3 regions of the Rhizobium sp. AG207R genome follow, and region 1 is predicted to be linked to each of the others. Evidence: predicted binding sites of a transcription regulator. Region 1 holds the regulator's gene; each other region holds the start of a gene.
The links. The regulator PhoB, encoded in region 1, activates phosphate uptake and scavenging genes when phosphate is short. The targets are predictions, from matches to a motif close to TGTCATNNANCTGTCAT.
Positions count from the first base shown of each region.

Region 1 (9,728 bases):
TTGATGACCGGAACGGTCGCATGTTCCGCTAGCTCCAGCAGGCGCGAATGATCGGTCGTGCGGATCATGATCGCATCGACATAGCGCGACAGCACCTTGGCCGTATCGCCGATCGTTTCGGCGCGGCCAAGCTGCATTTCGGTGCCGGAGAGGAACAGCGTCTCGCCGCCCAACTGTCGCATGCCGACATCGAACGAAACGCGGGTTCGGGTGGACGGCTTCTCGAAGATCATCGCCAGCATCTTGCCGGCGAGCGGCTTGTCGGCAGTGCCGGCCTTCTGCGCGCTCTTTCGCACGATCGCGTCATCGATGATGTTGCGCAGATCGGCAGCCGGAACGGCAGAGAGGTCGAGAAAGTGTTTCGGAGAAGCCATGTCCTTACCTGTGCTCCAGAAAAAACAATAACGCCCGCGTGGGGCAGGAACGCCCCGTCAGCGGGCGTTGAACTCAAGCCGATTTCTTGGTGCGGGCAGCGCGCGCACGCTCGGCGGCACGCTCCAGGCGGGCAAGACCTTCGCGTGCTTCTTCGGCGGTGACGACCAGCGGCGGCAGAAGGCGGATGACGTTATCGCCGGCCGGCACGCCGAGCAGATGCTCGGCACGGATAGCCTGCAGCAGCTCTGCCTGCGGAATGGCCGCCTTGATGCCGAGCATCAGACCTTCGCCGCGAACGTCCTCGATGATGTCAGGAAAACGATCCTTGAGCGAGGCGAGCCCCTGGCGGAAGACCAGCGAGACATCGCGCACATGCTGCAGGAAGCCTTCGGCAAGCACGATATCGAGAACGGCATTTCCGACCGCCATGGCGAGCGGATTGCCGCCATAGGTGGAACCGTGGGTGCCTGCCTTCATGCCTGAGGCGGCTTCTGCCGTCGCAAGGCATGCACCGAGCGGGAAACCGCCGCCGATGCCCTTGGCGACAGCCATGATATCAGGCTTGATGCCGGCCCATTCATAGGCGAAGAGCTTGCCAGTGCGGCCGACGCCACACTGTACTTCGTCGAGGATCAGCAGCAGGCCATGTTCGTCGCAGATCTCACGCAGCCCGCGCAGGAATTCGTTGGTGGCCGGACGGATGCCGCCCTCGCCCTGAACCGGCTCGATCAGGATTCCGGCCGTCGCATCCGTGATGGCGGCGCGCACGGCATCGAGATCGCCGAATTGTACCTGATCGAAACCCGGTGCCTTGGGTCCGAAGCCCTCGATATACTTCTCCTGGCCGCCGGCGGCGATGGTCGCGATGGTGCGGCCGTGGAAGGCGCCCTCGAAGGTGATGATGTGGAACTTTTCGGGATGCCCCTTGGCGAATTGATAGCGCCGCGCCGTCTTGATGGCGCATTCCAGCGCCTCGGCGCCCGAATTGGTGAAGAATACCTTGTCGGCGAAGGTCGCTTCCGTCAGCCGCTTCGACAGCTTCTCCTGACCGGGCACCTCGTAGAGGTTCGACAGGTGCCAGACCTTGTCGGCCTGGGCCTTCAATTCGGCGACGAGATGAGGATGGGCGTGACCGAGCGAGTTGACCGCGACGCCGGCTGCGAAATCGAGGTAGCGCTCGCCATTTTCGGTGACCAGCCAGACGCCCTCGCCTCGCTCGAACCGTAACGGAGCGCGCATATAGGTGTCATAAAGCGGCGTGGTCTCGGCCATGGCCATATCTCCTGATCACAACTTTAAGGACCGATCGCTTCGATTTGATGAAACGGGTCCGAAAAAATCAAAAATGCCGCCTTGCGGCGGCCCGGGCACTATTGATGTTTTGCATCGCGATGTCAACAAAACTGGCGTTTTAGCAGGTGCGAGATAGCGCTTGCGGGCAAAAGAGATAGGTTCGGCGGCGCCTATTGCAGAAATGCCACGCCTAGGCAGCAAGTTGGGGAAAACCTCGAAATCGATTCCTCAAGATTCTCGCGACTCTTGTCACGGAGTCAGCCTCACACTAGGTTAAAAAGCAATTGCTAGACTGCATGCGGCGGAACTAGTCACCACAATTTTAGAGCGTTTCGCGCCTCGTTCCCATGCGAGGCAATGGTGAGGGATTCTGCCATCGGAAACGCGACAGCGGAGACAGGGCATGAATTGGACAGACGAACGCGTCGAGAAGCTGAAAAAGCTATGGTCCGAAGGGTTGAGCGCCAGCCAGATCGCTGCGCAGCTCGGTGGCGTGAGCCGTAATGCCGTTATCGGCAAGGTGCACCGCCTGAACCTTCCTGGCCGAGCGAAGGCGGGCGGCACGGCAACCGCGACGCGCACGCCAAAGCGCAGTGCCGCGGCTCCCCGCGCAACGACCTACGGCTCGCGCGTCGCTACCCGCACCGTGGTCGCCCGCCAGCAGGGTGCAACCATGCTGAAGGAAGAGATCGAGATAGATTCCGTCAATGAAATTCAGTATCGCCCGGCATCGAACGTCGTCGTTCCGATCTCCCGCCGCCTCGGCCTGACGGAGCTGACGGAACGCACCTGCAAATGGCCGGTCGGGGACCCGCTGAAGGACGACTTCCACTTCTGCGGCAATGACAGCCCGGATTCGTCCCCCTACTGCACCTATCATCAGCGCATGGCCTACCAGCCGGTGCATGACCGCCGTCGCAACAACGGCTGAAAGTTACCGCAAGACAAAGAGAAACGGGCCCCTCGAGGCCCGTTTTTCTATTTCCGCCGCTATTTAGTAACACCCGAGCGGCGAGCCGCTCAGGCTTCCATGGAATAGCCCGCGCCGCGAACGGTGCGGATGACATCCTGCATATTGGAGAAATTGAGCGCCTTGCGCAGACGGCCGACATGGACGTCGACCGTGCGTTCATCGACGTAGATATCGTGCCCCCATACGCCATCGAGCAGCTGCGAACGCGAGAAGACGCGGCCTGGCGAGGACATCAGGAACTCCAGCAGGCGGAATTCTGTCGGCCCCAGCCGGACTTCGCGGCTCTTGCGGTGGACGCGATGGGTTTCGCGGTCCAGCTCGATATCGCCGCAACGCAGCACCGTGGAGAGAACCTCCGGGCGGGCGCGCCGCAGCATCGCCTTGACGCGGGCCATCAGCTCCGGCGTCGAGAACGGCTTGACGACGTAATCGTCCGCGCCGGTCGAAAGTCCGCGCACGCGCTCGCTTTCCTCGCCGCGAGCCGTCAGCATGATGATCGGCAAGCGCTCCGTCTCCGGCCGCATACGCAGCCGGCGGCAGAGCTCGATGCCGGACACGCCGGGGAGCATCCAGTCGAGGATCAGGAGATCGGGGATGCGCTCCTGGAGACGCAGCTCGGCCTCATCACCTCTGAGGATCGTGTCGACCTCGAAGCCTTCGGCCTCAAGATTGTAGCGCAGCAGAACGCTAAGCGCTTCCTCGTCTTCTACAACAGCAACTCTCGGAACCATGCGCCTATGGTCTCCTTTCTTCGCTTCCAGATTATTCCGTCACTGCGCCGACGGTGTTGGCGGTATCGTCCTTCGGGCGCTCGCCTTCCGGCTGAGCACCGGTCGCCATGTAATAGATCGTCTCGGCGATGTTGGTGGCATGGTCGCCGATGCGCTCGATGTTCTTGGCGCAGAAGAGAAGATGCGTGCAGGTGGTGATGTTGCGCGGATCTTCCATCATGTAGGTCAGCATCTCGCGGAAGAGCGAGGTGTACATGGCGTCGATTTCCTCGTCGCGTTCGCGGATCGACACGGCCTTATCGGGCGAGCGGGTCGCGTAAACATCAAGAACTTCCTTGAGCTGGCTCAGTGCCAGTTCGGAGAGGTGTTCGATGCCACGAGCGAGACGACGCGGCACGCCCGTGCCCTGAACGGCGATGACGCGCTTTGCGGTATTCTTGCCGAGATCACCGACGCGCTCCAGATCGGAGGCGATGCGGATCGAGCCCATGATTTCGCGCAGGTCCGCTGCCATCGGCTGACGACGAGCGATGGTGACGATCGCCTTGTCACCAACTTCGCGCTCGGCATGGTCGAGAACGACGTCGTCGGAGATGACCTTCTGGGCCAGGGCCGCGTCGCTGTTGACGAGAGCGCGTACGCTGTCGCTAACCATCTGCTCGGCCAGGCCGCCCATTTCGGCAATGCGGCGCGTCAGAAACTTCAGGTCTTCGTCATAGGCAGAGAGAATGTGAGTGGAGACCATTTTTCTATCCTCAAGTGAACTGTGTGAAAGGAGCCGCGCGCCTGCCATCATCAACCAAAACGGCCCATGATGTAATCCTGCGTGCGGAAATCGTCGGGATTGGTGAACATCTTATCGGTGTCGTTCTCCTCGACCAGGTGGCCGAGATGGAACATTGCGGTACGCTGCGAGACACGAGCGGCCTGCTGCATGGAATGCGTCACGATGACGATGGTGAAATTCTCCCGAAGCTCGTGGATGAGATCCTCGACCTTGGCGGTTGCGATCGGATCGAGCGCAGAGCACGGCTCGTCCATCAGGATCACCTCCGGGCTGACCGCAACGGCGCGCGCGATGCAGAGGCGCTGCTGCTGGCCGCCCGACAGGCTCGTGCCGGCGTCATGGAGCCGATCCTTCACCTCACCCCAGAGACCGGCCTTCTGCAGACTGGTTTCGACGATATGCTCGAGATCGGCCTTCGAGCGATGCAGGCCATGGATGCGCGGGCCGTAGGCGACATTCTCGTAGATCGACTTCGGAAACGGGTTGGGCTTCTGAAAGACCATGCCGACGCGGGCGCGCAATTCCACGACATCGATGCTGTCGTCGTAGACATCCTGATCGTCGAGCGTGATCTTGCCGGTGACGCGGCAGGTCTCGATCGTATCGTTCATGCGGTTGAGGCAACGCAGGAAGGTGGACTTGCCGCAGCCGGAAGGGCCGATCAGGGCCGTGACCGTATTGGCGCGGATCTTCAGATTGACGTCGAAGAGCGCCCGCTTGTCGCCGTAGAACACAGAAACGTCCTGGCCGATCATCTTGTAAGGGATCGTCGTCATCTTCTTGGCCAAGGCTCTTTCGCTGGCAGCTTCCGTCATCATGTTCATTTCGTGCGCCCTCCCTTACCAGCGCCGCTCGAAGCGGCGGCGCAGCAGGATGGCGCCGATGTTCATCGCGACGAGGAAGAAGAGGAGCACGATGATGGCGCCGGACGTTCTTTCGACGAAGGCCCGCTCGGCTTCGCTCGCCCACATGTAGATCTGCACCGGCAGCGCCGTCGAGGGATCGAGCGGCGATGCCGGATAATTGGCAACGAAGGCGACCATACCGATCAGAAGCAGCGGCGCGGTCTCTCCGAGCGCATGGGCAAGCCCTAGGATCGTGCCCGTCAGAATGCCAGGCATCGCGAGCGGCAGAACATGATGGAAGACCATCTGCATGCGCGATGCGCCAAGACCGAGCGCTGCGCTGCGGATCGACGGCGGCACGGCACGCAAGGCCGAGCGCGTGGCGATGATGATCATCGGCAGCGTCATCAGGCTCAGTACAAGGCCGCCGACCAGCGATGCCGAGCGCGGCAGCCCCATCATGTTGATGAAGACCGAGAGACCCAACAGGCCATAAACGATCGAGGGGACGGCAGCGAGATTGTTGATGTTGACCTCGATCAGATCCGTCAGCCGGTTCTTCGGGGCGAACTCTTCCAGATAGATCGAGGCGGCAACGCCGACCGGCAAGGCAAGTACGAGAACGGTCAGCATCAGGTAGAGCGAGCCGATCAGCGCGACACCAAGCCCGGCGGCTTCCGGCCGGCTCGAATTGCCCGACAGAAAGAGACCGCTGTTGAAGGCCTTATGAAGCGCGCCGCTTTCGCTGAGTTGCTTCATCCATGCGACCTGGCGGTCGGAAATCTTGCGATCCTTCTCGCTGACGGTCAGATCGATCTGCCCCTTGTTGGCGGAATCGATGTTGGCGCTGGCCAGGAATGTGACGCTCTGTGTCGTCCCTATGATAGAGGGGTTGGCAACGACTCTGTCGCGCAACACGATCCTGGCGCTGTCCGACACCATCGCCATCGCCTCGCGTACAAGCGTGCGATTGGCCGGATCGATGCCAAGCGCTTTCACCAACGCATCGCGCACCAGTACGGGGTAATTGGCAGCGATCAGCACCTTCGGATCGTTCATGCGCTTACCCGTCGGGTCGATTACCTTCTCGGTGAATTCGATCGGCAAGGTGATCGAAGTCTGGACAAAGGCGGTATAACCAGTGCGGACCACGGTCGAGACCAGGATGATAAGGAAGACGAGACCGAAGATGACGGCGGTCATCCCATAGGCGCGAAAGCGACGCTCGGCGGCATAGCGCCGCTTGATGCCGATATCTCGGTGCACAGACGCACCCGGCGTCAGACCGCGCGGCATGTTGAGCTGAGAGGAAGATACGACGCCGCTCATTCGTATTGCTCCCTGTATCGACGGACAATGTAGAGCGCATAGACGTTGAGGCACAGCGTCAGGCAGAACAGCGTGATGCCGAGGGCGAAGGCGACGAGCGTCTGCGGCGAGGTGAATTCCAGATCGCCGGTCAGCTGATTGACGATCTTCACCGTGACCGTCGTCATCGGCTCGAAGGGATCGAGCTGCATGCGCGCGGCAACGCCTGCGGCCAGTACCACGATCATGGTTTCGCCGATCGCCCGCGACGCGGTCATCAGCAGCGCGCCGACGATGCCCGGAAGAGCCGCCGGCAGGAGCACGCGCTTGACCGTTTCCGACCGCGTGGCGCCGAGGCCCAAGGAGCCGTCGCGCAGCGAGCGCGGCACCGCCATGATGATATCGTCCGACAGCGACGAAACATAAGGGATAAGCATCACGCCCATGACAAAGCCAGCCGTCAAAACGCTCTGCGCCTCGATGAAGCTTCTGTAGTTTCCGGTCATCAGCCCGTCTATCTCGGCGGAGATATCGCGCAGGAAGGGGCCGACTGTGACAAGGGCGAAGAAGCCGTAGACGATCGTTGGAATGCCGGCCAGAACCTCCAGCATCGGCTTGGCGATGGAACGGACGCGAGCCGAGGCATATTCGGCCATGTAGATCGCGGCAAACAGGCCAATAGGCACGGCAAAGAGCATGGCCACGAGCCCGATATAAATCGTACCTGCCAGGAGCGGGATCAGACCGAAGGTGCCCGAGGTCTGCGCGCCGGCGCCGGTGAAGCGCGGGTCCCAGACGGTGCCGAAGAAGAACTCGCTGGCCGGCACTGCGCTGAAGAAACGCGCCGCCTCCGAAAGCATGGAAACGACGATGCCGACCGTTGTCAGCACCGCAATGGAGGAGGCAACGATCAGAGCTCCGAGAATGACCTGCTCGACCCGGTTGCGGGCGCGAAAACGCGGCGCAATCGCGCGAAGACCATGGACTGCGCAAAGCAACGACAGGACGATCGCCGCTACCGACATGATCATGCGGCTCAATTCACGCATGCCATTATATCTATTCGCGGCCTCGATCATGTAGCCCGTGGGGCGTACGGCGAGTGGAACGCCCTTCTGCGCCAACAGCAACTGAAGATCGGCCTTGCCGCCATCAACGTCGGCAAGCTCCTGGCTATCGAGCATGCGCATGCCACGGGCGATGCTGCGCACCATGCCGTAGCTGAGATTGAGCTCAGCCGGCGGCAGAGACTGAACCTCCTCGGGAAAGGATTTGGTCACCAGGCGGTCGATGACGATGGGACTGACGATCAGCCAGGCGCAGATGAGTGCCAGGGGCGGAAGTACCGCCCATATGGCGGCATAGGCACCGTGATAGCCGAGCCGGGAATGCATGGACGAAGACCTGCCGCCCGACAGCGCAGCCGCCCTCACTCGCCCCAGCACGAAAGCGGAGGCGCCGAAGACCGACAAGCAGAGCAGCAGCAGCGATACACTCATTCCCATTCCCCGGCGAACCCCGGGGCAGCGGAAAGCCGCACCGGTGCCCGACCCTTCAGCAGTCACATGATCTTCCCGCCCGCGAAGTCCTTGCGGATCTGGTCGCGCTCAGCATCCGGCGCCGGCACGAGGCCATATTCCGCCAGCGGGCCGTCCGGTCCGATCATCTGATCGCTCGTGAAGAAATCGACATATTCCTTGAGCCCCGGGACGACACCCAGATGGGCTTTCTTGACGTAGAAGAACAGCGGTCGCGATACCGGATAGGTGCCATCGGCGATCGTCTGGCCCGAGGGTACGATGCCGCTGACGGTGGCGACCTTCAGCTTGTCGGCGTTGTTCTGGAAGAAATACAGGCCGAACACACCGATGCCATGCTTGTTGGCATTAATGCGGGCCAAGGTCTCGGGATAGTCGCCATCGATATCGACTGCGGCGCCATCCTTGCGCACGGCAATGCATTTCTTCGCCTGCTGAGCGGCATCCGAGAATGCTGCCTTGATGACATCGGCCGCGCCGGAAGCCTTGCAGCCGGCAGCAAGCACCTTCTCTTCGAAAACTTCGCGCGTGCCATGCTTCTCGCCCGGAATATAGGCGGCGATTTCAAAATCCGGCAGCGATGGATTGATCTCAGACCACTTCTTATAAGGATTGGCGACGAGCTTGCCGTCGACGACGACCTCGGCAGCAAGCGCCTTGTAGAGATCGACCGGTTCGAACCTGATATCCGGATTGCTCTTGTCGAAGGCAAAGACGATGCCGTCATAGCCGATCTTGACCTGCTGGATGTCAGCGACACCGGCAGCCTTGCAGGCTGCGACTTCGCTGTCCTTGATCGGACGAGAGGAATTGGCAATGTCGATCGAATCCGTTCCCACACCCTTGCAGAATTCCTTCAGGCCGGCTCCGGAGCCGCCGGACTCGACCACCGGGGTCTTGAAGTTGGTGAAGGTCTCGCCGAAAGTTTCGGCCACGATCTTGGCATATGGGAATACGGTCGATGAACCGGCGATCTGAATTTGATCGCGAGCGGTTGCAGTGCCGGCAAGGGCAACCGATGCAACCAGCGCAAGAATGGATATTTTCAAAGCATTCACAACGAATCCCCCTGATGAGCTTTGAAGAGCGCCGAGGTGGAGGCCACATCCACTTTTTCAGCAGTCCATTCTTACTGGCGAAAACACCGCCCTTTTATGTCAGGCGAGTGAAACAATTATGACAGGCTATATGCCTGATATAATTTGGATAAATCGCCACCTAAACCGGGGCAGGTAGAGCTTGTCAGAAGCGAACCGTAAAGTCGGTTCCCTTTCCGACTTCCGACTTGACGATCAGTCTGGCGCGATGGCGGGTCAGAATGTGCTTGACGATGGCAAGCCCGAGACCGGTTCCCTTCTTGGACCGGCTATCCTCAACGTTAACGCGATAGAAGCGCTCGGTCAGGCGCGGCACATGTTCTGCGGGTATCCCCGGCCCCTTGTCCGAGACGACGACCTCGACGGCCTGGCCGGCACCGTTCAGCAGCGAAACCTCGACCGACTTGCCTTCCTGGCCGTATTTGCAGGCATTCTCGATCAGGTTTTCGAAGACCTGCACCAGCTCGTCGCGATCGCCCAATACTTCCACCTTGCCCGCCGGCAAATGCAGATTGATGCTGACATCGAGATCACCGGCCAGCGGCAACAGGGAGTCTCGCACGTGGCCGAGCAGGGGCACCAGATCCACCTTCTGATCCGGCGCGATATGCGACTTCAGCTCCAGGCGCGACAGCGACAGGAGGTCGTCGACCAGCCTGCTCATGCGCGTCGTCTGATCGAGCATGATGCCGAGGAAACGCTGCTGCGCCTTCGGATCGGCTTTGGCAGGTCCCTGGATCGTCTCGATGAAGCCTCGCAGCGACGCCAGCGGCGTGCGCAA
Region 1 is NZ_JAEPVT010000002.1:675,810-685,537, forward strand. It holds gene argF (ornithine carbamoyltransferase) at 1-374, opposite strand, end outside; gene JJQ51_RS07240 (aspartate aminotransferase family protein) at 448-1,647, opposite strand; gene JJQ51_RS07245 (GcrA family cell cycle regulator) at 2,072-2,599, shown strand; gene phoB (phosphate regulon transcriptional regulator PhoB) at 2,689-3,372, opposite strand; gene phoU (phosphate signaling complex protein PhoU) at 3,404-4,117, opposite strand; gene pstB (phosphate ABC transporter ATP-binding protein PstB) at 4,168-4,983, opposite strand; gene pstA (phosphate ABC transporter permease PstA) at 4,999-6,333, opposite strand; gene pstC (phosphate ABC transporter permease subunit PstC) at 6,330-7,811, opposite strand; gene JJQ51_RS07275 (substrate-binding domain-containing protein) at 7,874-8,908, opposite strand; gene phoR (phosphate regulon sensor histidine kinase PhoR) at 9,093-9,728, opposite strand, start outside.

Region 2 (9,728 bases), on a different contig from region 1:
CGGCTGCAGGAAAACGGCGGAAAGCGCCAGCTGCGTTTCACTGCCGGCAGCACCGACAAGCAGATCGAACTTTTCCGCGGCGCGTGCGCTGCCGAGGCGAACTGCCCGCTCCTGCAGAGTCACCGTCACGCTCAGCGCGACTGACAGGGCAATCAGCACGACAACCGCTAACGCCCCGCTCCAGAAGCGCCTGAGGTCGGCAAGAATGAAGGTGATCATCGCGCGGCCACCTCCTGGCTGTCTTCCTCGATGCGCCCGTTTGCCAGATTGATGCGGCGGCCAAGGCGCTCGGCAAGTGCAGCGTCATGCGTGACGACGACAAGCGTCGTCCCCTCCTCGGCCGAAAGCTGCAGCAAAAGCTCCGCGACATCACTACCCGCCTGACGATCGAGGCTGGCGGTCGGCTCGTCGGCAACGATGACGCCGGGACGCGACAGCAGTGCGCGGGCAACGGCAACACGCTGCATCTCGCCGCGTGACAAGGTTTCGATCTTCTGCTGCGGTCGGGCGATACCGGTGACAGACAGCAGATAAAGTGCGCGTTCCCGCTCCTTGGCCGTAAGGCGCCGCGTCAGCTTGATCGGCAGCACGACATTCTCGAAGGCGGACAGGCCGGGAAAGAGATGAAAATCCTGCATGATAAGGCCGATATTGCGGGCGCGGAACGCATCGCGCCGGCCGGACGACAGGCGTGTGATCTCCGTGCCGCTCCAGGATATGCTGCCATTACCGACATCTTCCAAGCCGGTAATGGCGTTGACGAACGTGCTTTTGCCGGAGCCTGAAGCACCGGTGATCGCAAGCCTGCCGCCCGCCGGCAGATGGAAGCGGTCGATGGCGAGAACCGGCGCGGCCAGGCCGGGAAACTGCATTTCAAGACCGGAGATATCGAGCGCAAGCATGTGTTCAGACGGTCCTGAACGATGCGTCGCGGAGACGCAGCTGGCTGATGAATCCGGTTTCCGGATCGGTCCACGAGCCAAATTCCAGCACGCCCCGCGCCGTGATTGGCGCGTTGTACTGCACGAATGTCTGCTTGGAAGAGAGATAGACGACCATGATGTTGTCGGGCCAATCGGCATCGGAAGAGCAGAACGGGCAGAGCGACATCGGGATTTCCGTGAGCACGAAGAAAGCGGCCTCGGCCTTCAATGGCGGCGCCATGAAGCCATTGATGGCGACTTCCCTGCCGCTCAGCTGCTTCACCTTGTCGGAAAATTCGAGCCCGAGTGGGCCGAAGCTCTTATAGAGTTCGCCGAAGCCCAATGTCTCGGCGGCATTCGCACGTGCCGCAATGCCCATGACCGGCAAAATCGCGGCAGCGGCCAAGAAGCCCCGACGATTGATGGTGGCGATCCTGTCCCCGGACATCGCATATCCTCATGAAAGGTGAACAGACAGGCAGCCTCGAAGCCGCCTGTCATGGTCATACGATCTGTAACAACTTACATCTTTTCGGAGCCGAACGCGAAAGTATCGGCCAGCACACGGTAGACATCGCTCTGTTCCATGTAGCCACGGAAGCCTTCGGCGCCGGGACCAGCCGCCTGCAGCACGACATCATCGACGGCGTGGACACCGCTGTCCTCGTCCCGCGGAATGTTGCCCTGCACGAAGACGGCACCGGGCACGTCCTTATAGGCTTCATTGGCGACGTATTCCTTCTTCTCGTTCTGAACAGCCGGCACGAAAGGACCATCGAGCTTCGGGCGGAAGGTCTCGTAGTGGTCCGGACCATTGTTGGCGGCCATGAACAGGCGACGCGAAACGTCGACGCGATCCGGATAGCCGTCGCCATCCTTGTCCTCATAGTTCGGGAAGCCGGCAGCCGCATAGGTGCCGACCTTCTCGCGCATCTCGGTGCCCTTCTTTTCGTCATCGACGGTGCCGATGATCGAAACGCCATGCGTGTGGTCGCCGGTGACGACAACAAGCGTATCCGGATTCTTGGCCTGAAACTCGCGGGCGACGGCAACGGCCTTGTCGAACTCGATGGTTTCGACCAGAGCGCGATCCCAGTCGAGCGGATGGCTCATCTTGTCGATGGAGGCACCTTCCACCACCAGGAAGAAGCCGTCCGGGTTCTTGGCAAGCTTATCGAGCGCGACCTTGGTCATGTCGACCAAGCCCGGCTGGTTCGGAAACTTGTCGACGGTGCCCTTCTTCAGGAATTCACGATCGAGCGTGACGTCAAGGTTGCCGGTGTGGAAGAGACCAAGCAGCTTGTCCTGGTTGGAGCCGGCAGCCGCCGCCAGTTCGTTCTTGTCGGTCGCAACGGCATAGCCGGCATCCTTGAAGAGCGCGATATAGTCCTTGTCGTCCTTGCGTTTGGAGCCAGGAACGCTCTTCGCCAGGAAATAGGCCGAGCCGCCGCCGAGCAGGACATCCGGCTTGACGTCGTACATCATGCCGACGATCTCCGCCTTGTCGCCGCGCTTGCGGGTATGGGAAACGAGCGCTGCCGGCGTCGCATCTTCGACTTCGGCCGTGGTGACGATGCCGAGCGACTTCTTGCCGGTGCGGCGCAACGCCTCGCCGATCGTTTCGACCTTCGGGTCGTCCAGGCTTGCCGGCGTACGGTCGGCGTAGACGCCGAGGGCGTTGACGGCCGACTTGTGGCCGGTCATGTAGGCCGACATGGTATTGGCGCTGTCGGTGGCAATCGCAGAGGTCGAGGAGGTGCCGATGAAGGCGACCGGCGGGATATCGTCCATGGCAAGACGGCCATTGGCCTTTCCTTCGGTCATGCCCTTGGACATGATGCGGGCGCCGGTTCGGTGTGCAACAGAGAGGCCGTCGCCGAGCAGGAAGATGATGTTCTTGGCCTTCGGCGTGGCCGACGTGCCATAGACATCCCAGTTGACGGACTTCTTCTCGTCGCCGGCCGAAACCTCGACCTTGTACTGGCCGGGCTTTGCGAGCTTGATGCCGCGCAGGATCAGGGCCGATCCGAGTACCTTGTCTTCAGCGCCCTTCTCTTCTGCGACGAAATCAGCCGCCTTGCCGAAAACCGCGTCGTAGCTTTCGCCGTTGACCGTGACCTTCACGTCTTCCGGCTTGACGACCTTGTTGAATTCCACCTTGAAATCGAACGGAGAGCCGGCAAGTACCGTTGCCCGGTCCAACGGATAGACTGTCGCTGCATGGGCTGCGCCGGACATCAAGGCCGCAGACATCATGGCGAGAAGAAGTTTACGCATTTATACCCCCTGCGTTTGGTTGCTTCCCGCTCCCCACTTATAAAAGCCAGATGACAATCACGTAAAATGGAGTCAACTTTCTCAACCGCTAATTCCAAAACGACGATCGGTAAGTAAGATTGATTGTGTGTGCCGCATCTAAAATGCCAGCCGAACCTACGGACCTTCTTTCCAATTCGACACAATCCGCGCAACCTTCGTCATGCAAGCTAAGCCGACATTCATGATGTCAAACTTGCCATCCTCATAAGATAAGCGAATACTACACACGCTTCGTGAGGATTCTCAGAGTTTTGTGCAATGGATGAACAGCTCGACAAATTGGATCTGCGTCTGCTGGAGGAGCTTCAGAAAGACAGCAGACTGACGAACAACGAGCTCGGCGAGCGCATTGCGCTTTCGCCGTCGCAATGCTCGAGGCGACGCACGAGGCTGGAGGCAGAAGGCTATATTCGCAGCTACCAGGCCAATCTCGACCGGCAGAAGCTGGGGCTGGACATGCTCGTCGTCATCTCGGTGACGCTTGCCACCCACAACAGGGATAATGCCCGCCGGTTTTCGCAGCTCATCAACGGTCTGCCGGAGGTGCTGGAAGCCTATGCGCTGACAGGAGAAATGGACTATCACCTGAAGGTCGCCACCCGCGGGCTTACCGATCTCTCCCGTTTCGTCAACGACGTGCTGCTTCCGCATGAATCGGTCCAGCATGTGAAGACGGCAATCGTCCTCGATACTCTCAAGACCTTCGAAGGATTTCCGATCGCCCTGCCGCAAGGCTGACATGGCGGCGCCGACGTTCGATGATCGTTGTTGCGCGCCCTTGCCCTACCGGGCATCATGGGCAAGTTTTGAGGGCTTGCTTTCGGCGCATGCAGCCTTTCCAATCACGCCAAAGACAATATCCTTGGCGAGGACAGGCTTGCATGACCGGCACGGACGTACAGACGCGGCATTTCGAAGAATTTGCCGAAGTTCTGCTCAGATGTAATCATCTATACCATCCCAGCAACGATTCCATTGCCTTGCGCAATGCTGTCGAAAGCAGGCGCCAGATCGAGATATTCGACTATAGTCGTTCCGCCGATGCCTTCACGCGTGCGTTCGGAATGCGAAATTCACTGAAGTGCCTGCAGGTACTTACCAGCCTCGAAGCAACGGTCCACAAATATAGAAGGGTATGCGATCTCGGCTGCGGCTCGGGCGCCTTCAGCCTTGCCTTTGCCTATCTTGCCGGAAATCCCGAGCTCGAGGTTTACGGGCTGGACATATCCGAACATCAGCTCGCTCTCGCCAGGGAGCTGATGTCAGCGGCTGGCCTGCCGGGACGTTTCCAGTTCGAGCAACGAAGCCTGCCGGCGCAGATCGGGTATCTTCCCGACCTGACAATCTCCTCTTACTGGTTTTGTGAAAATGAGCATGTGATCGACGATCCGCTGCTGTTCGACCTTGTGGCCGGACAGGAGATATTGATCGTCGATTATGAAACGATCATCGGCCGCATCGCGACCTGTCTTCCGAAGGGATTCCATATTCTCGCGCGGCATACCGCCCAGGTCGAAATTCCTCCCGCCCTGGCTGATTTCGTCGCGCAGGAAAGGGCAAGCGTTTACGGCATCCATATCGGTCGAACCAACCCTTAGACGCTACGTGACATTGTCGTCTTTGCAAAATGCACGCAAACCCTTGAAACGCCGACGTCGGCTTCCCAGCTATTGGCCAACCCGCTGGTCCGGGCCCCTCTGGTGAGAGCCGTCGGCGCTCTCGCGATGTCGGACCTTTCCGACACCGCGCCGACAGGGGTTTTCCGACATGGAAACGTCTTTGCTCTTCGTGGAGTGGCTGGGAAAGCCGCTCTGGATGTGGGTAAGCTTCCTTGCGCTCGTCATCGCCATTCTCTCCTTCGATCTCGGTGTGCTGCATAAGGAAAACAAGGAGATCGGTGTCGGCGAGAGCATCAAACTCTCCGTTCTCTACATCACGCTCGGCCTCGCCTTCGGCGGCTGGGTATGGTGGTATCTCGGTGCCGATTCCGGCCTGGCCTACATGACGGGCTTCGTCGTGGAAAAGACGCTGGCTCTCGACAACGTCTTCGTCATTGCCCTCATCTTCGCTTTCTTCGCCGTGCCTCGCCTCTATCAGCACCGCGTGCTCTTCTGGGGTATTCTCGGCGTCATCGTGCTGCGCGCGATCATGATCGGCGTCGGCACGACACTGGTGGCCGAGTTCTCCTGGCTGCTCTATGTTTTCGCCGCCTTCCTCATCATCACCGGCATCAAGATGCTGGTCGTGAAGGATACCGAACCGGATGTGTCAAAGAACCCGCTGGTACGCTTCATGCGCAGCCGCTTCAACGTCACCGACCACCATCATGGCGAGCGCTTCTTCGTCAAGCAGCCGCATCCGCAGAACGGAAAAATGGTCTGGTTCATCACGCCGCTTTTCATGGCGCTCGTGCTGATCGAAGTCGCCGACGTCATCTTTGCCGTGGATTCGGTTCCTGCGATCTTCGCGATCACCACCGATCCGTTCATCGTCTATACGTCGAATATTTTCGCGATCCTTGGCCTGCGTGCCCTCTATTTCGCGCTTGCCGCCATGATCCACCGCTTCCGGTACCTGAAGCCCGCGCTCGCCGTCGTGCTCGTCTTCATCGGCTCGAAGATCTTCGTCGCCGATATGCTGGGTCTCGAAAAATTCCCGGCCGTCCTCTCGCTCGGCATCACCTTCGCGATCATTGCAAGCGGCGTCGGCTGGAGCCTGCTGAAGACGCGCGACAAGGCTGAAAGCGCCTGACGCCATGAGGTGCCCCGCTTGGGGCACTTCCCTCCCCGCTTCAAACAGATTTCCGACAAGGTACAGACATGATCTCCAATCTCCTCGCAGCCCTTTTTGCAACTTTCGCCCTTGGCCCGCTTCAAGCCGAAATCGAGCGGCATGCCGCTGCCGCCGGCCAGCCTGTCGGGATCATCAGGCAATCGCAGGCATGTCTCTCGTCCGAGGTCCCGGCACTGGCGCAACGCGCCTCCGAAGACACTTTCTGGACGATTTCAACCGTCATCGGCCTGTCGACCGGCTGGAGCAGCCCTGCCGATCTGCTCGATAAAAGCAATCCGGACTGCGCGCCCGTCATCAGGCTTATCCAGGGAAAGGGCGAAGGTGTCGATGAAGCCTGACGCTTTGTGCAAACAAGAAATTCCGGTGACCTTATCTGGTGATGTCCGATGACAGAACAGGCTGCCGATACGACTGGGCATGATGACAGGGCATCCACTCGCCTGCACCATCTCGCCAGGCTCACCCATGAGCAGGGCGGCATCTCCATCGGCGAGGTGCTCAGCGGCCTCGGGCACACGAGCATGGCCTTTACCATCCTCTTTCTCTCGCTGCCGGCACTGATCCCGATCCCAGGACCGTTCGGCGTCGTCTTCGGAAGCGCTCTCGCTCTGGTGGCGGTGCAGATCGCACTGGGCCGCCGGAGGATATGGCTACCGGCCTTTATCAACCGACGCCGGCTTTCGCCAGTAATCGTGGAACTCATCGTACGCTACAGCGCGCCGATCCTCGCCAAGGTCGAAACTGTCGTTCGTCCGGGCCGTCTGGCCGCTTTCACGGGCGGCACCATGCAATGGCTGCTGTCTTTTCCGATCTTCCTGCTGGCCGTCGCCATTGTCCTTCCGATCCCGCTCGGCAACTATATGCCGGTCGTTGCCCTCATGGCGATCTCAGTCGCCCTGATGGCACGGGACGGTTTGCTGATCCTGGCGGCGCTGTTCGTCTCAGCACTGGCCTTCATCGCCACGGCCGGTCTCATTCAGTTGGCTTTCACCAGCCTGAATGCGATCGGATCGTAAGCATCCTATTCAGTAAGGAAGACAGCGGATGATTTTGCGGCCAGTTGCCGCGCTTGTCCGCAACAGCCTTTTCGCGTCTTGCCAATAGCGGCAAGCCTGCCATCTATGCCAGCGGCGCATTTCTCAGCCATTAGGTTCCGGCCTGTAAAATCATCAGTGCAGAGGATTTCATCGCATGCCATCAAAGCCCCCGTCTTTCGTCCGCATGATTGCCCTCGGCAGCTCCGTCGCCATCGCGCTTGGCGCGCACACGGCGACGGCGCAGGAAATGCCGGCTGCCTCTCAGTGGCCCGACACGCCGACCTCGCGTCTGGAAGCACTGGCAATCCTGCAGACCCTGAATGCCGATCTCCTCAGCAATGCCAGTGCCACGCTGACGCTCGATCGCTGGTGTGCTGCGCATAAGCTTGCACCGGATGGCTCGAAAATCGTTGCGCAGCGCGTGCGCGGTCAGGACAAGCCGGCCGACGATTCAATCCGGAAGCTGCTGGCGGTCGGACCTGACGAACCTGTCGCCTATCGTCGCGTTCGTCTGGCTTGCGGGGATCGTATTCTGTCCGAGGCGGACAATTGGTACGTGCCGGCAAAGCTCACAGCCGAAATGAACAAGTCGCTCGATACGAGCGACATCGCGTTCGGCCGTGCCGTTCAGGCTCTCAATTTCACCCGCACGAACCTGTCGGCAAAGCTCCTTTGGTCGCCGCTCCCGCAAGGATGGGAAACCGGCGCCGATCTGCCGCCATCCGGGAGCGGGTCTCTCGCCTTGCCTTCCTTTCTTCTCGAACACCATGCCGTGCTGAAGCTGCCGGATGGAACACCATTCAGCGCACTGATCGAAAGCTATACCAGCCGGGTGCTGGACTTTCCCGCTCCCCATCTGCCATCGCAGTAAGTGGCCGACCACTTTGTCGACCTGATCCAGACACCGAAGAGCGACATCGGCAACACCCCGACATCGTAAGGGATGATGCCGTTGCATTATCCGGAATTTTACGCGCCCGCCGTCCATGGATAGGTGAGCGAGCAAATTCTGTCCTTCAATCTGGAAGACGGCTTGCCGCGTTTGCAGAAGCAGCACACCCCACCTCGTGACGCGGCATAAGCCCATCAAGGCTTTGTTGGCGCCCTCACCGCCTCAAGTCCGCCATATTTGCGCCGCGATCGCTGAAGAATGCTGGCGCAAAACGGATGGAGTCGATCAATGACAGGCGAGCAATTTTCCTCGTCAGCCAGGATTTCCGGCATCTGTTAGGATCTAGTTCAGCAAAGCAGCGCACAAGTATGAGTTCTGGATCTAAGCGTTTGGCAGGCGAGCTTGTGGGGCAGGCAGGCTGTCAACATTGCTTTTGACGGCAGCAGCGAATGCCGACCCAGAATATTTGATAGGAGAACTAATTCCGTGCGGTTGAGATATGCCCTTCGAAGCGTCCCCCAGATGCTCAGCCTCTGCTCCCTCGCCCTCGTCATTCCCGCAACATCGCAATCCCTGGCAGCCACCCGGCAGCCGGACATTCCGGCCTGGCTCGGAGCCTATGTCGGTACCGGCGACGGGCAGATCGCTCAACCAGTCCTGCAAAGAGCCCGCGCGCTCTACATGCGAAAGGTGAGCGAAGGCACGGTCAAAAATCCCTGCTATTTCGCCATGGACGCAACTCGTCCGAACACTCCAAATGACGGCAAGTCCGCGGGCCGCTTCTACATCGTTTGCGAGGCGACACAGACGTTCCGTGTCGTTTCATCCGGCCACGGCAGCGGCCGCGATCTCAAGGGCGTAGCTGATTTCGGCAACGGCCGCATGTGCGCCAAGAACTTCGGCAATGCGATGGACTCGAACCTGACGACGGGCGGTTCCTATGTGACGGAGGAGACGAAGACGACCTTCAAGGGCTACTACAAGCTCTCACAAACCAAGGAAGCTGCCTATCTTCGCACGTTCCTCCAGTTCGATGGCGAAGGCGAGACCGCGAATGCTCGCGAAAGGGCGATCGGCGGACATGCGGCCGCCAAGGTTGCGGGCATCTGCATGAAGAAGGATCCGCAGAGCCCCTACGCCAACCGGGACGGATATGTTCCGCTCGGAAAGCTGGTGGAATATGCTGGCGGCCGTAGCGACGGCTGCACCAGTTGGGCGGCATCGGATGCCAATCAGATCATTTCCATGGTGAAGGACAATCCGACGACGCTCTACATCTATCCGGAGTCCTCGGACATCAAGGCGATCGCCAAAGCCGTTGCGGCGGGGCGCTCTCCGGCCCAATCCGGATTATATTGGAACGACTCCTGCTTGAAGGAGATCGGCACGCCTAAGTTCTGGCCGAAGGAAACCCTCGAACCGATCATCGTGCAATACAAGAAGGACCATCCGGCACCGCCTGCCAAGCCGATCCCGATCTGCGACCAGCCGTGACGGTGGCCGAGAGCCAAATCAGGAAATTTGACAGGTGACGGCCGGGATCATTGATCATTGCCGCGCCTGTTTAAGGGAGCCGGGATGCAATTTCTCCTGTCGCGTCCAAATGCCTGCGCGGTAAGCTTGCCTGTGGATACCATAGCGCCGGATCGACGCGAAAATATATGGACATTTGCCGGTAAAAACGGCATAAAAACTTGAGATCGGCGGACGATAAGAACGCCTCCTATGACTTATTTCGGCTGACCTGGCTGAATTTTACACAGC
Region 2 is NZ_JAEPVT010000005.1:438,718-448,445, reverse strand. It holds gene JJQ51_RS14610 (ABC transporter permease) at 1-219, opposite strand, end outside; gene JJQ51_RS14605 (ABC transporter ATP-binding protein) at 216-902, opposite strand; gene JJQ51_RS14600 (hypothetical protein) at 907-1,371, opposite strand; gene JJQ51_RS14595 (alkaline phosphatase) at 1,446-3,200, opposite strand; gene JJQ51_RS14590 (Lrp/AsnC family transcriptional regulator) at 3,501-3,980, shown strand; gene JJQ51_RS14585 (SAM-dependent methyltransferase) at 4,124-4,840, shown strand; gene JJQ51_RS14580 (TerC family protein) at 5,010-5,993, shown strand; gene JJQ51_RS14575 (hypothetical protein) at 6,062-6,373, shown strand; gene JJQ51_RS14570 (exopolysaccharide biosynthesis protein) at 6,422-7,051, shown strand; gene JJQ51_RS14565 (hypothetical protein) at 7,227-7,943, shown strand; gene JJQ51_RS14560 (hypothetical protein) at 8,451-9,458, shown strand.
Region 2: a site for PhoB is predicted at 3,240-3,256, ahead of JJQ51_RS14595 (alkaline phosphatase). Genes of this name have one in related genera too.

Region 3 (9,728 bases), on a different contig from region 1:
CCGAGCTCGACCTGGTGCGGCGCATGCGCCGCGACTTCGAGGCCGCTCGCGGTCGCGGTATGGAACCCATGACGGAGGCAGCCGAATGACCGAACTCGCCACCTACAATTTCGCCTATCTCGACGAACAGACCAAGCGGATGATCCGCCGTGCCATCCTGAAGGCGATCGCCATTCCCGGCTATCAGGTGCCTTTCGCCTCCCGCGAAATGCCGATGCCTTACGGCTGGGGCACCGGCGGCGTACAGCTGACGGCGGCGATCATCGGCCCGCAGGATGTGCTGAAGGTCATCGACCAGGGGGCCGACGACACGACGAACGCCGTCTCCATCCGCGCCTTCTTCCAGAAGGTCGCCAATGTCGCCGTCACCACCCGCACGGACGAGGCGACCATCATCCAGACGCGCCACCGCATTCCGGAAGCCAAGCTCGGGCCGAACCAGGTGCTCGTCTATCAGGTGCCGATCCCGGAGCCGTTGCGCTTCCTGGAGCCTCGCGAGACCGAGACGCGCAAGATGCATGCGCTTGAGGAATATGGCCTCATGCATGTGAAGCTCTATGAGGATATCGCCCGCAACGGACGCATTGCCACCACCTACGCCTATCCGGTCAAGGTCGCCGGCCGCTACGTCATGGATCCCTCACCGACGCCGAAGTTCGACAATCCGAAAATGCATCTGTCGGATGCGCTGCAGCTCTTCGGCGCCGGCCGCGAGAAACGCATCTATGCCGTGCCGCCCTATACCGAAGTCGTCAGCCTGGATTTCGAGGATCACCCCTTCGAAGTGCAGCGCTTCGACAAGCCCTGCGCGCTTTGCGGCGCCGAGCAGGTCTATCTTGACGAGGTGATCCTCGACGACAAGGGCGGCCGCATGTTCGTCTGCTCCGATACCGATTTCTGCGAGGATCGCCGCGCCCACGGCCATGCTGGGCCTATGCTGGCGTCAAATGGGCTCGCATCCAAGGAGGCTGCCGAATGAGTGACTCACCCCTTCTCAAGGTCAAGGACGTCTCGAAATTCTACGGCAGCCGCATCGGTTGCCGCGATGTGTCCTTCGAACTCTGGCCCGGCGAAGTGTTGGCTATCGTCGGCGAATCCGGCTCCGGCAAGACGACGCTGCTCAACTGCATCTCGACCCGGCTGCTGCCGACGACGGGCAGTGTCGAATACCACATGCGCGACGAGACCTATCGCGATCTTTTCCGCATGAACGAGGCCGAGCGCCGCTTCCTGATGCGCACCGACTGGGGCTTCGTGCATCAGAACCCGGCCGATGGCCTGCGCATGACGGTGTCCGCCGGCGCCAATGTCGGCGAGCGGCTGATGGCGATCGGCAACCGCCACTATGGCAACATCCGCAATACCGCCATCGACTGGCTCGAGCGGGTCGAGATCGACGCCGACCGCATCGACGACCAGCCCCGCGCCTTCTCCGGCGGCATGCGCCAGCGCCTGCAGATCGCCCGCAACCTTGTGACCGGCCCGCGCCTCGTCTTCATGGACGAGCCGACCGGCGGTCTTGACGTCTCGGTGCAGGCCCGCCTGCTCGATCTGGTGCGCGGCCTCGTCAACGATCTCGGCCTCTCCGCCATCATCGTAACCCACGATCTCGCGGTCGCCCGTCTCCTGTCGCATCGCATGATGGTGATGAAGGACGGCCAGGTGATCGAGCACGGTCTCACCGACCGCGTGCTCGACGATCCGCGCGAACCCTATACGCAACTGCTGGTCTCTTCGATCCTGCAGGTCTGAGGAAGAAACATGGCAACCCCACTCGTCGTTTCCGAAGTCTTCAAAAGCTTCACCATGCATCTGCGCGACGGCATTCGCCTGCCTGTTGTCGCCGATGTCTCCTTTTCCGTCGCTTCGGGCGAATGCGTCGTGCTCGGCGGCCCGTCGGGTATCGGCAAGAGCTCGCTCTTGAAAATGATCTATGGCAATTATGCCGTCGACAGCGGCCAGATCCTTGTCACGCACAAGGGCAGGATCGTCGATCTTGCGACAGCCGATCCGCGTACCGTGCTCGACGTCCGCCGCCAGACCATGGGCTATGTCAGCCAGTTCCTGCGCACCGTGCCGCGTGTTGCTGCCATCGACGTCGTCGCCGAGCCGCTGCTCGCTCGCGGTGTGAGCGTGACCGATGCCCGCGACAGGGCAGCGGAACTGCTCGCACGGCTGAACCTGCCTAGGGAACTCTGGCAGCTGCCGCCCGCCACCTTTTCCGGCGGCGAGCAGCAGCGCGTCAACATCGCCCGCGGCTTCATCACCGATCACGCCATCCTGCTGCTCGACGAGCCCACGGCGTCGCTCGACGCCCGTAACCGGGCCGTCGTCGTCGACATGATCGAGCAGAAGAAGGAGGCCGGCGTCGCCCTTCTCGGCATCTTCCATGACGAGGAAGTGCGCGAAGCTGTCGGCAGCCGCATTCTCGATGTCTCGCAGTTCTCGCCGCGGAAGGCCGCCGCATGAGCCGCAAATTGGGCGAACCACCCTTCATCAGCCCCTCGGCCAGCGTCAACAATTCGACGCTCGGCCGCTATACCGAAGTCTCCGACCGCTGCCGCATCGATGAAGTCGAGATGGGCGACTATTCCTACATCATGCAGGATGGTGCGGTCTGGTGTGCGACGATCGGCAAGTTCGTGAACATTGCCGCCGCCGTGCGCATCAATGCCACCAACCATCCGACATGGCGCGCGACCCTGCACCACTTCACCTATCGCGCCGCCGACTACTGGCCGGATGCCGATATGGAGACGGATTTCTTCACCTGGCGGCGCGACAACCGGGTTGTGATCGGCCATGACGTCTGGATCGGGCATGGTGCGACCGTGCTGCCCGGCGTGACAGTCGGCAATGGTGCCGTCATCGGAGCCGGCGCCGTCGTTTCCAAGGACGTTGCTCCCTACACCATCGTCGGCGGTGTGCCGGCCAAGCTGATCCGCGAGCGTTTCACGTCCGAGGTCGGCGCGCGCATGGACAAGCTTTCATGGTGGGATTGGGATCACGATCGCCTGCGCACAGCGCTTGCGGATTTCCGCGCCCTTTCGGCGGAGGAATTTCTGGATCGCTACGAAGCCTGAGAACGGTTTCCACCCTCATCGGACTTGCAAGGCGCTGACAAGCGATCCAGCTTAGCCGGTCCTTTCAATGCGGGATCGAGAGGAGTTTTCATGGCAAAGCAGTTTTCCAGCATCGACGGTCGGCTGCGCGATTTCATCGCGCGGCAACACATCTTCTTCACGGCATCCGCAACATCGGATTCCCGTGTCAATGTTTCGCCCCGCGAGACACAGTGCCTGCGCATCATCTCTCCGAACACCGCCATCTATCTCGACCGCACCGGCAGTGGCAACGAGACCGCTGCGCATATGAAGGCCGACGGACGGCTGACGATCATGTTCTGCGCCGTCGAAGGGCCGCCGATGATCTTGCGCCTCTATGGCCGCGGCCGGATCATCCATCGATCGACACCCGAATATCGCGAATTGCTGCACGATCACTATGAGGGCGAAGAACCGCTCGGCGCACGGCAGATCGTATGGCTGGACTTCGATCTCGTACAAACGTCCTGTGGTTTCGGCGTACCGCTCTTCAGCTATGAAGGCGAACGGCCGAGCCTGGACCAATGGGCGAAAGCCAAGGGTCCCGACGGCATCGAGGAATACCGGCGCGAGAAGAACAGCTTCAGCATAGACGGTCTGCCGACCGGCATGTTTGACGGCTAAACTTAAAGGAAAGCTCTCAGCCGGCTAATCTTGCAAAATCGCCGGGAATTGTAACAGCAGTTACACAAAACTGACATTGGAGCTTCATGAAGCGGGACTAATCGGTTGCCTTGTGGTTGGCGCCAGCCCCCTCGAAACTCCTTTCGAGACAGGGGCACGCGCCCGTTCTTAGCACCGGTACCGCTGAAATTTCTGCAGCCCGGGAGCCGCGAAAGGGAAGCACTATGTTCGAACTCAGGAATGTCTCACGCCGGTTTGGTAACAAGCTCGCCGTCGATTCCGTGACTTTGGACATACCGCAGGGACAGATGGTCGGCGTCATCGGCCGTTCCGGCGCCGGCAAGTCGACGCTGCTGCGCATGATCAACCGTCTGGCCGATCCGAGTTCCGGCTCCATTCATTTCTCCGGCACCGAAGTCTCCAAGCTGACCGGTCGTGCACTGCGCAGCTGGCAGCGCGATTGCGCCATGATCTTCCAGCAGTTCAATCTGGTGCCGCGCCTCGACGTGCTCACCAACGTCATGCTCGGCCGCCTCAACCATCGTTCGACGATGCTGAGTCTCCTTTCGGTCTTCACCCGCGAGGAGCGCATCGAGGCGATTGCGGCGCTGGAGCGCCTCGGCATCGAGCAGACGGCACTGCAGATGGCCGGCACGCTTTCCGGCGGCCAGCAGCAACGCGTTGCCATCGCCCGTGCCCTGATGCAGCAGCCGAAGATGATGCTGGCCGACGAGCCGATCGCCTCGCTCGATCCGCTGAACGCCAAGATCGTCATGGATGCGCTGCGCGATATCAATGAGCGCGAAGGCATCACCGTCATCACCAATCTGCATACGCTGGATACGGCGCGCAACTACTGCGAACGCATCGTCGGCATGGCGGCCGGCAAAGTCGTCTTCGACGGCAAGCCGGCCGATCTGACGGCAGCCGCCGTCAAGGAAATCTACGGCACCGACAAGGACGGCGCCGGCATCGACGAGACCATGACGTCGACATCGATCAACATTGCCGATCCAGCCGTGCAAGCCGCGGCGACTGAATCTGCCGGCCCGCAACCGCTGGCACTGGCCGGTCTCTGAGAGGGACGGCCGGGATCGAAGGCCCGCGTCAAGGGCGCATTTCTTCTATCAGACCGAAGACATCCGGGGACACCGGTTAATCAGGAGACGAACCCATGTTGAAGAAAGCACTCTTTGCCGCTACGGCGCTTGTTGCGCTCGCAGTCGGCGCTGCTGCCAACGCAGCAGACCTCAAGGAATTGCGCATCGGCATTCTCGGCGGCGAAAACGAAGCCGATCGCCTGCGCAATTACGCCTGCCTTTCCGACCACCTGAAGAAGGAATTCGGTTTCGAGAAGGTTTCGCTGTTCCCGGCCGCCGACTATAACGGCGTTATCCAGGGCCTGCTCGGCGGCACGCTCGACTTCGCCGAACTCGGCGCGTCCGGCTACGCAGCCGTCGCCATCAAGGACCCGAAGGCCGTTACCCCGATCCTGACGACGCAGCAGACCGACGGTTCGACCGGCTACTACTCGATCGGCCTCGCCCTCAAGTCTTCCGGCATCAAGACGATCATGGACGCCAAGGGTAAGAAGCTCGGCTACGCCGACCCGGACTCCACCTCGGGCTACCTTGTTCCGCTGACGCAGATTCCGAAGACCACCGGCGTGCCGAACGACAAGTTCTTCGGCTCGACCCAGTTTAATGGCGGCCATGAGAACAACCTGCTCGCCGCTTACGACGGCAAGGTCGATGTTGCTGTCGACGACTCCTCGGGTGTTGGCGATTTCAAGGACGGCTTCACCTCCGGTACCTTCCGCAAGGAAGTCGACAAGGGCGCCGTAGATCCGAACAAGCTCGTCGAAGTCTGGCGTTCGCCGCTGATCCCGAACGGCCCGCTCGTCGTTCGCAACGCTCTCGGCACCGAATGGCAGACGAAGCTGACGGACTTCTTCATGAAGCTCCCGACGGCTGACGCCAAGTGCTTCAACGCCATCGAAGGCGGCGACTTCAAGGGCTACGTCAAGGTTACTCCGGACTTCTACAACGCCGTCATCGACGTTCGTAAGGCTGCCATCGGCGGCTGATCCGCATTCCTATAATTGGGCGGCCGGCAACGGCCGCCCTTTTGCTATTCACACCCTTTGCTATTCACAAGGGCAGGATTTCATGACGATCGCCGATACGCACCCGAACATGCAAAGCGCGCCACAGAGCGCCAAGGAGATCGGCGACGCCTGGAGCAAGATGGTGGCCAAGCGCCGCTTCTACACCGGCATCGGTCTCGTGATCCTGCTCGTCGCCTTCGTCAGCTCGGTGCGCTTCGCCGACGAAAACAACGCCGGGCATTTCTTTGACCGCCTGCCGCATCTCTTCGATTTCCTGAGCTGGCTCATTCCGAAGGACTGGGCCGACGTCTACCGCGCGCTCTTCGACCTGCCGAGCCCGAACGGGGCGAATGGCGCCGGCGGCGAGGAATTCAATTTCCCGCTCGGTCGCGTCTATGTCTGGGGCGATTTCTATATCCCCGAATATTTCGAGCTGATGATCATCACGATCAACGTGGCACTGGTATCGACCATCATCGGCTTCGTCTTTGCCGTACCCTTGAGCTTCTTTGCCGCCCGCAACATGTCGCCGTCCCATCCGATCCGGCTGGTGACGAAGCGCATCATGGAACTTCTGCGCGCCTTTCCGGAAATCGTCATCGCCGGCCTGTTTTCGGCGATCTTGTCGATCGGCCCGATCGCCGCGATCATCGCCGTCGGCCTGCATACGATCGGCGCGCTTGGCAAGCTCTTCTACGAAGTGGTCGAGAATATCGACATGAAGCCTGACGAAGGCATGCGTGCCGTCGGCGCGAGCTGGAGCGAGCGCGTGCGCTTTGCCGCCCTGCCGCAAGTGCTGCCGAACTTCATGTCCTACGCGTTGCTGCGTCTGGAGATCAACGTTCGCGCCTCAACCATCATCGGCGCCGTCGGCGGCGGCGGCATCGGCGAGGAGCTCAAACTTGCGATTTCACGCGGTTTCGGCGCCAAGACATTGGCGCTGGTGCTGCTTCTCTTCCTGACGATCATCGCCGTCGACCAGTTTTCCGCATGGCTCCGCCGCCGCCTCGTCGGCGAGCATGCCTTCCTTTTGCAGCATTGAGGTTATCCATGTCCGTCATCGACGCCGGCCGCATGCAGGAAATCGAAGCGCGTTACCCGGAAGTTCTTCACCGGTCCTTCCGCCAGCGCTTCGGCGCGCTGATGATCTTCATCGGCGTCATCCTCTACGGCATCTATGCCGTGTGGTTCTTCGACCTGCCGAAGGTCATTTCGGAAGCGCATTGGGAGCGCGTCGGCATCTATCTCAGCGAATGGGTGAGCTATGACGTGCAGCCGGAATTCCGCATCTCCGGAGACAAGATCAGCATCAAATATCCGCGCTTTTCGCCCCTGGGCGATAATCCAAACCCGGACTGGGTGAAGACCAATCCCGATGGCAGCATGACCGTTTCTGTCAGCGGCACAAGCCGCACGGTAACCGTCACCAAGACGCAGGCCATCGTGACCGCGCATGGCATCACGATTCCGATCGATATTGCCGGCGATGTGCCGAAAATCGTCGGTTCCGAGCCCGTTCCAAGCTGGATGACCGTCTATGACGACAATATTCTCGTCAATCTCGGCTTTGCAGGCGACGCCAGCATTTCCACCGACCGCGTGAAGATCCGCAAGCGGTTCATCGGCTGGGCCAACTTCGTCTTCGATACGCATTCGCCCTTCTTCGACAAGCCGGCGAGCGAAGTCATCAGCCTGATCGTTTCGGGGCCGCGGCTCGATCCTGCTCAGTCCAATCTCTCGCTGGCCTTCGACAATATCTGGAACAATGGCGCATGGCAGCATGGCGACGTCTGGACCAAGCTGTTCCAGACCATCGTCATGGCCTTCCTCGGCACGCTGCTGGGCTCGCTCGCGGCCTTCCCACTCGCCTTCCTGGCGGCTCGCAACATCACGCCGAGCCGACTCGTCAACCAGATCCTCAAGCGCTTCTTCGATTTCCTGCGTTCGGTCGACATGCTGATCTGGGCGCTGTTCCTGACGCGCGCCTTCGGCCCCGGCCCGCTCGCGGGCAGCGGCGCGATCTTCCTCACCGAGACGGGCACGCTTGGCAAGCTCTATTCCGAGGGCCTCGAGAACATCGACAACAAGCCGCGCGAAGGCGTGAAATCCACCGGTTCGCCGACCATTCTCGTGCATCGCTACGGGATCATGCCGCAGATCGTGCCCGTCATCGTCAGCCAGACGCTCTACCAGTGGGAATCGAACGTGCGCGGCGCGACCATCATCGGCGCCGTCGGCGCGGGCGGCATCGGCCTCAAACTTTGGGAAGCAATGCGCACCAATGCCAACTGGGAAAACGTCGCCTATATGGTGCTGCTGATCCTCATCGTTGTCTTCCTGTTCGACGCCGCATCCAACGCCCTGCGCTCTCGGCTGATGGGCACGCGAACGAAATAAAAAAGAACGGGAAAAAATCGTTCCGCATCATCATTCTGTCACGGGAATCCGATAGCGCAGGCCGGCAAGACCGCAGCGGCCAAGCTGGCTTTAGCCGGATTCGAACCGTTGCTGCCTTGCTGCTCTTGCGGTTTGTCGCAAATCACCCAACAGTGTCTCGCGCAGCCGATTTTTCCAAGGAATGCAGCCTTGCGCTATGCTCTCTATTTCACGCCGCCCAAAGACGATCCGTTGACATCTCTCGCTGCCCGCTGGCTGGGCCGCGATGCATTTTCGAATGAGATTTTTTCAGACAAGGCCATGGCGCCGCTGCCGGAAGGTCATGCCGAGCTGACGGCCGATCCGCGCCGCTACGGCTTCCATGCCACGCTGAAGGCGCCGTTCGAGCTAGCCGCTTCTGTGACCGAGCGCGATCTCCTCGAAGTCGCCGCCGAATTCGCCTCGCAAACCAAGGCTTTCACCATTCCGGAGCTGGTGCTTGGCCAGCTCGGCCATTTCTTTGCGCTCGTTCCCGGTTCCGTTTACCAGCCGCTGCAGGATTTCGCCTCGCGCGTCGTCAAGACCTTCGAGCCATTCCGCGCGCCGCTGTCGGATCACGATATCGCGCGACGCAAGCCGGAAGGCCTGACCGAGCCGCAGCGCGCCAATCTGCTGCGGTGGGGCTATCCTTACGTCAACGACGAATTCCGCTTCCACATGACGCTGACGGGACGCGTACCTTCCGAGCGTCAGCCCGAATTGCAGGCAATCCTCGCCGAGCGCTTCGCCGAACATACCGGCAAGCCGCTCGATATCTCCGGCCTCGCCGTCTTCGTCGAAGAAGAGCGTAGTGCTCCCTTTACCGTCCGTTCCTGGCTGCCGCTTGCCGGCGCCTAATATGAAAGAGCCGATATGACCAAAGAAACCGTCCTTTCCAACGCCCGCATCGTCCTCGAAGACAAGATCGTCGAAGGTTCCGTGCTGATTCGCGACGGTCGCATTGCCGCCATTTCCGAGGGCAAGTCCGATATCGGCGAAGATTTCGAGGGCGATTTTCTGATCCCTGGTCTGGTCGAGCTGCATACCGACCATCTCGAGGCGCACTATTCTCCGCGCCCGGGCGTGCGGTGGAATAAGACGGCGGCGATCCAGGCGCATGATGCCCAGATCGTCACCTCGGGCATCACGACCGTGTTCGACTGCCTACGCATGGGCTCGGACGAGGACGGCGGTTTCGAAAAGGGCGAGATGCGTGATATGGCCGATGCCATCCAGGCCGCCCAAAGCGAAGATCGCCTGCGCGCCGATCACCTGATCCATCTGCGCTGCGAAGTCTCCTCCGACAACGTGCTCGACCACTTCCAGGATTTCGAGAAGGACCCTTACGTGCGTCTGGTCTCGCTGATGGACCATGCACCGGGTCAGCGCCAGTTCCAGACCATGGATCAGTATATCTTCTACTATCAGAAGAAGCGCGGGCTCAGCGACGAGGCCTTTGCCAAGTTCGTCGCCAAGCG
Region 3 is NZ_JAEPVT010000017.1:88,882-98,609, forward strand. It holds gene JJQ51_RS30655 (carbon-phosphorus lyase complex subunit PhnI) at 1-89, shown strand, start outside; gene JJQ51_RS30660 (alpha-D-ribose 1-methylphosphonate 5-phosphate C-P-lyase PhnJ) at 86-979, shown strand; gene phnK (phosphonate C-P lyase system protein PhnK) at 976-1,752, shown strand; gene phnL (phosphonate C-P lyase system protein PhnL) at 1,762-2,469, shown strand; gene JJQ51_RS30675 (DapH/DapD/GlmU-related protein) at 2,466-3,083, shown strand; gene JJQ51_RS30680 (pyridoxamine 5'-phosphate oxidase family protein) at 3,174-3,728, shown strand; gene phnC (phosphonate ABC transporter ATP-binding protein) at 3,953-4,807, shown strand; gene phnD (phosphonate ABC transporter substrate-binding protein) at 4,903-5,814, shown strand; gene phnE (phosphonate ABC transporter, permease protein PhnE) at 5,897-6,877, shown strand; gene phnE (phosphonate ABC transporter, permease protein PhnE) at 6,886-8,232, shown strand; gene JJQ51_RS30705 (DUF1045 domain-containing protein) at 8,422-9,108, shown strand; gene JJQ51_RS30710 (alpha-D-ribose 1-methylphosphonate 5-triphosphate diphosphatase) at 9,124-9,728, shown strand, end outside.
Region 3: a site for PhoB is predicted at 8,258-8,274, ahead of JJQ51_RS30705 (DUF1045 domain-containing protein). Genes of this name have one in related genera too.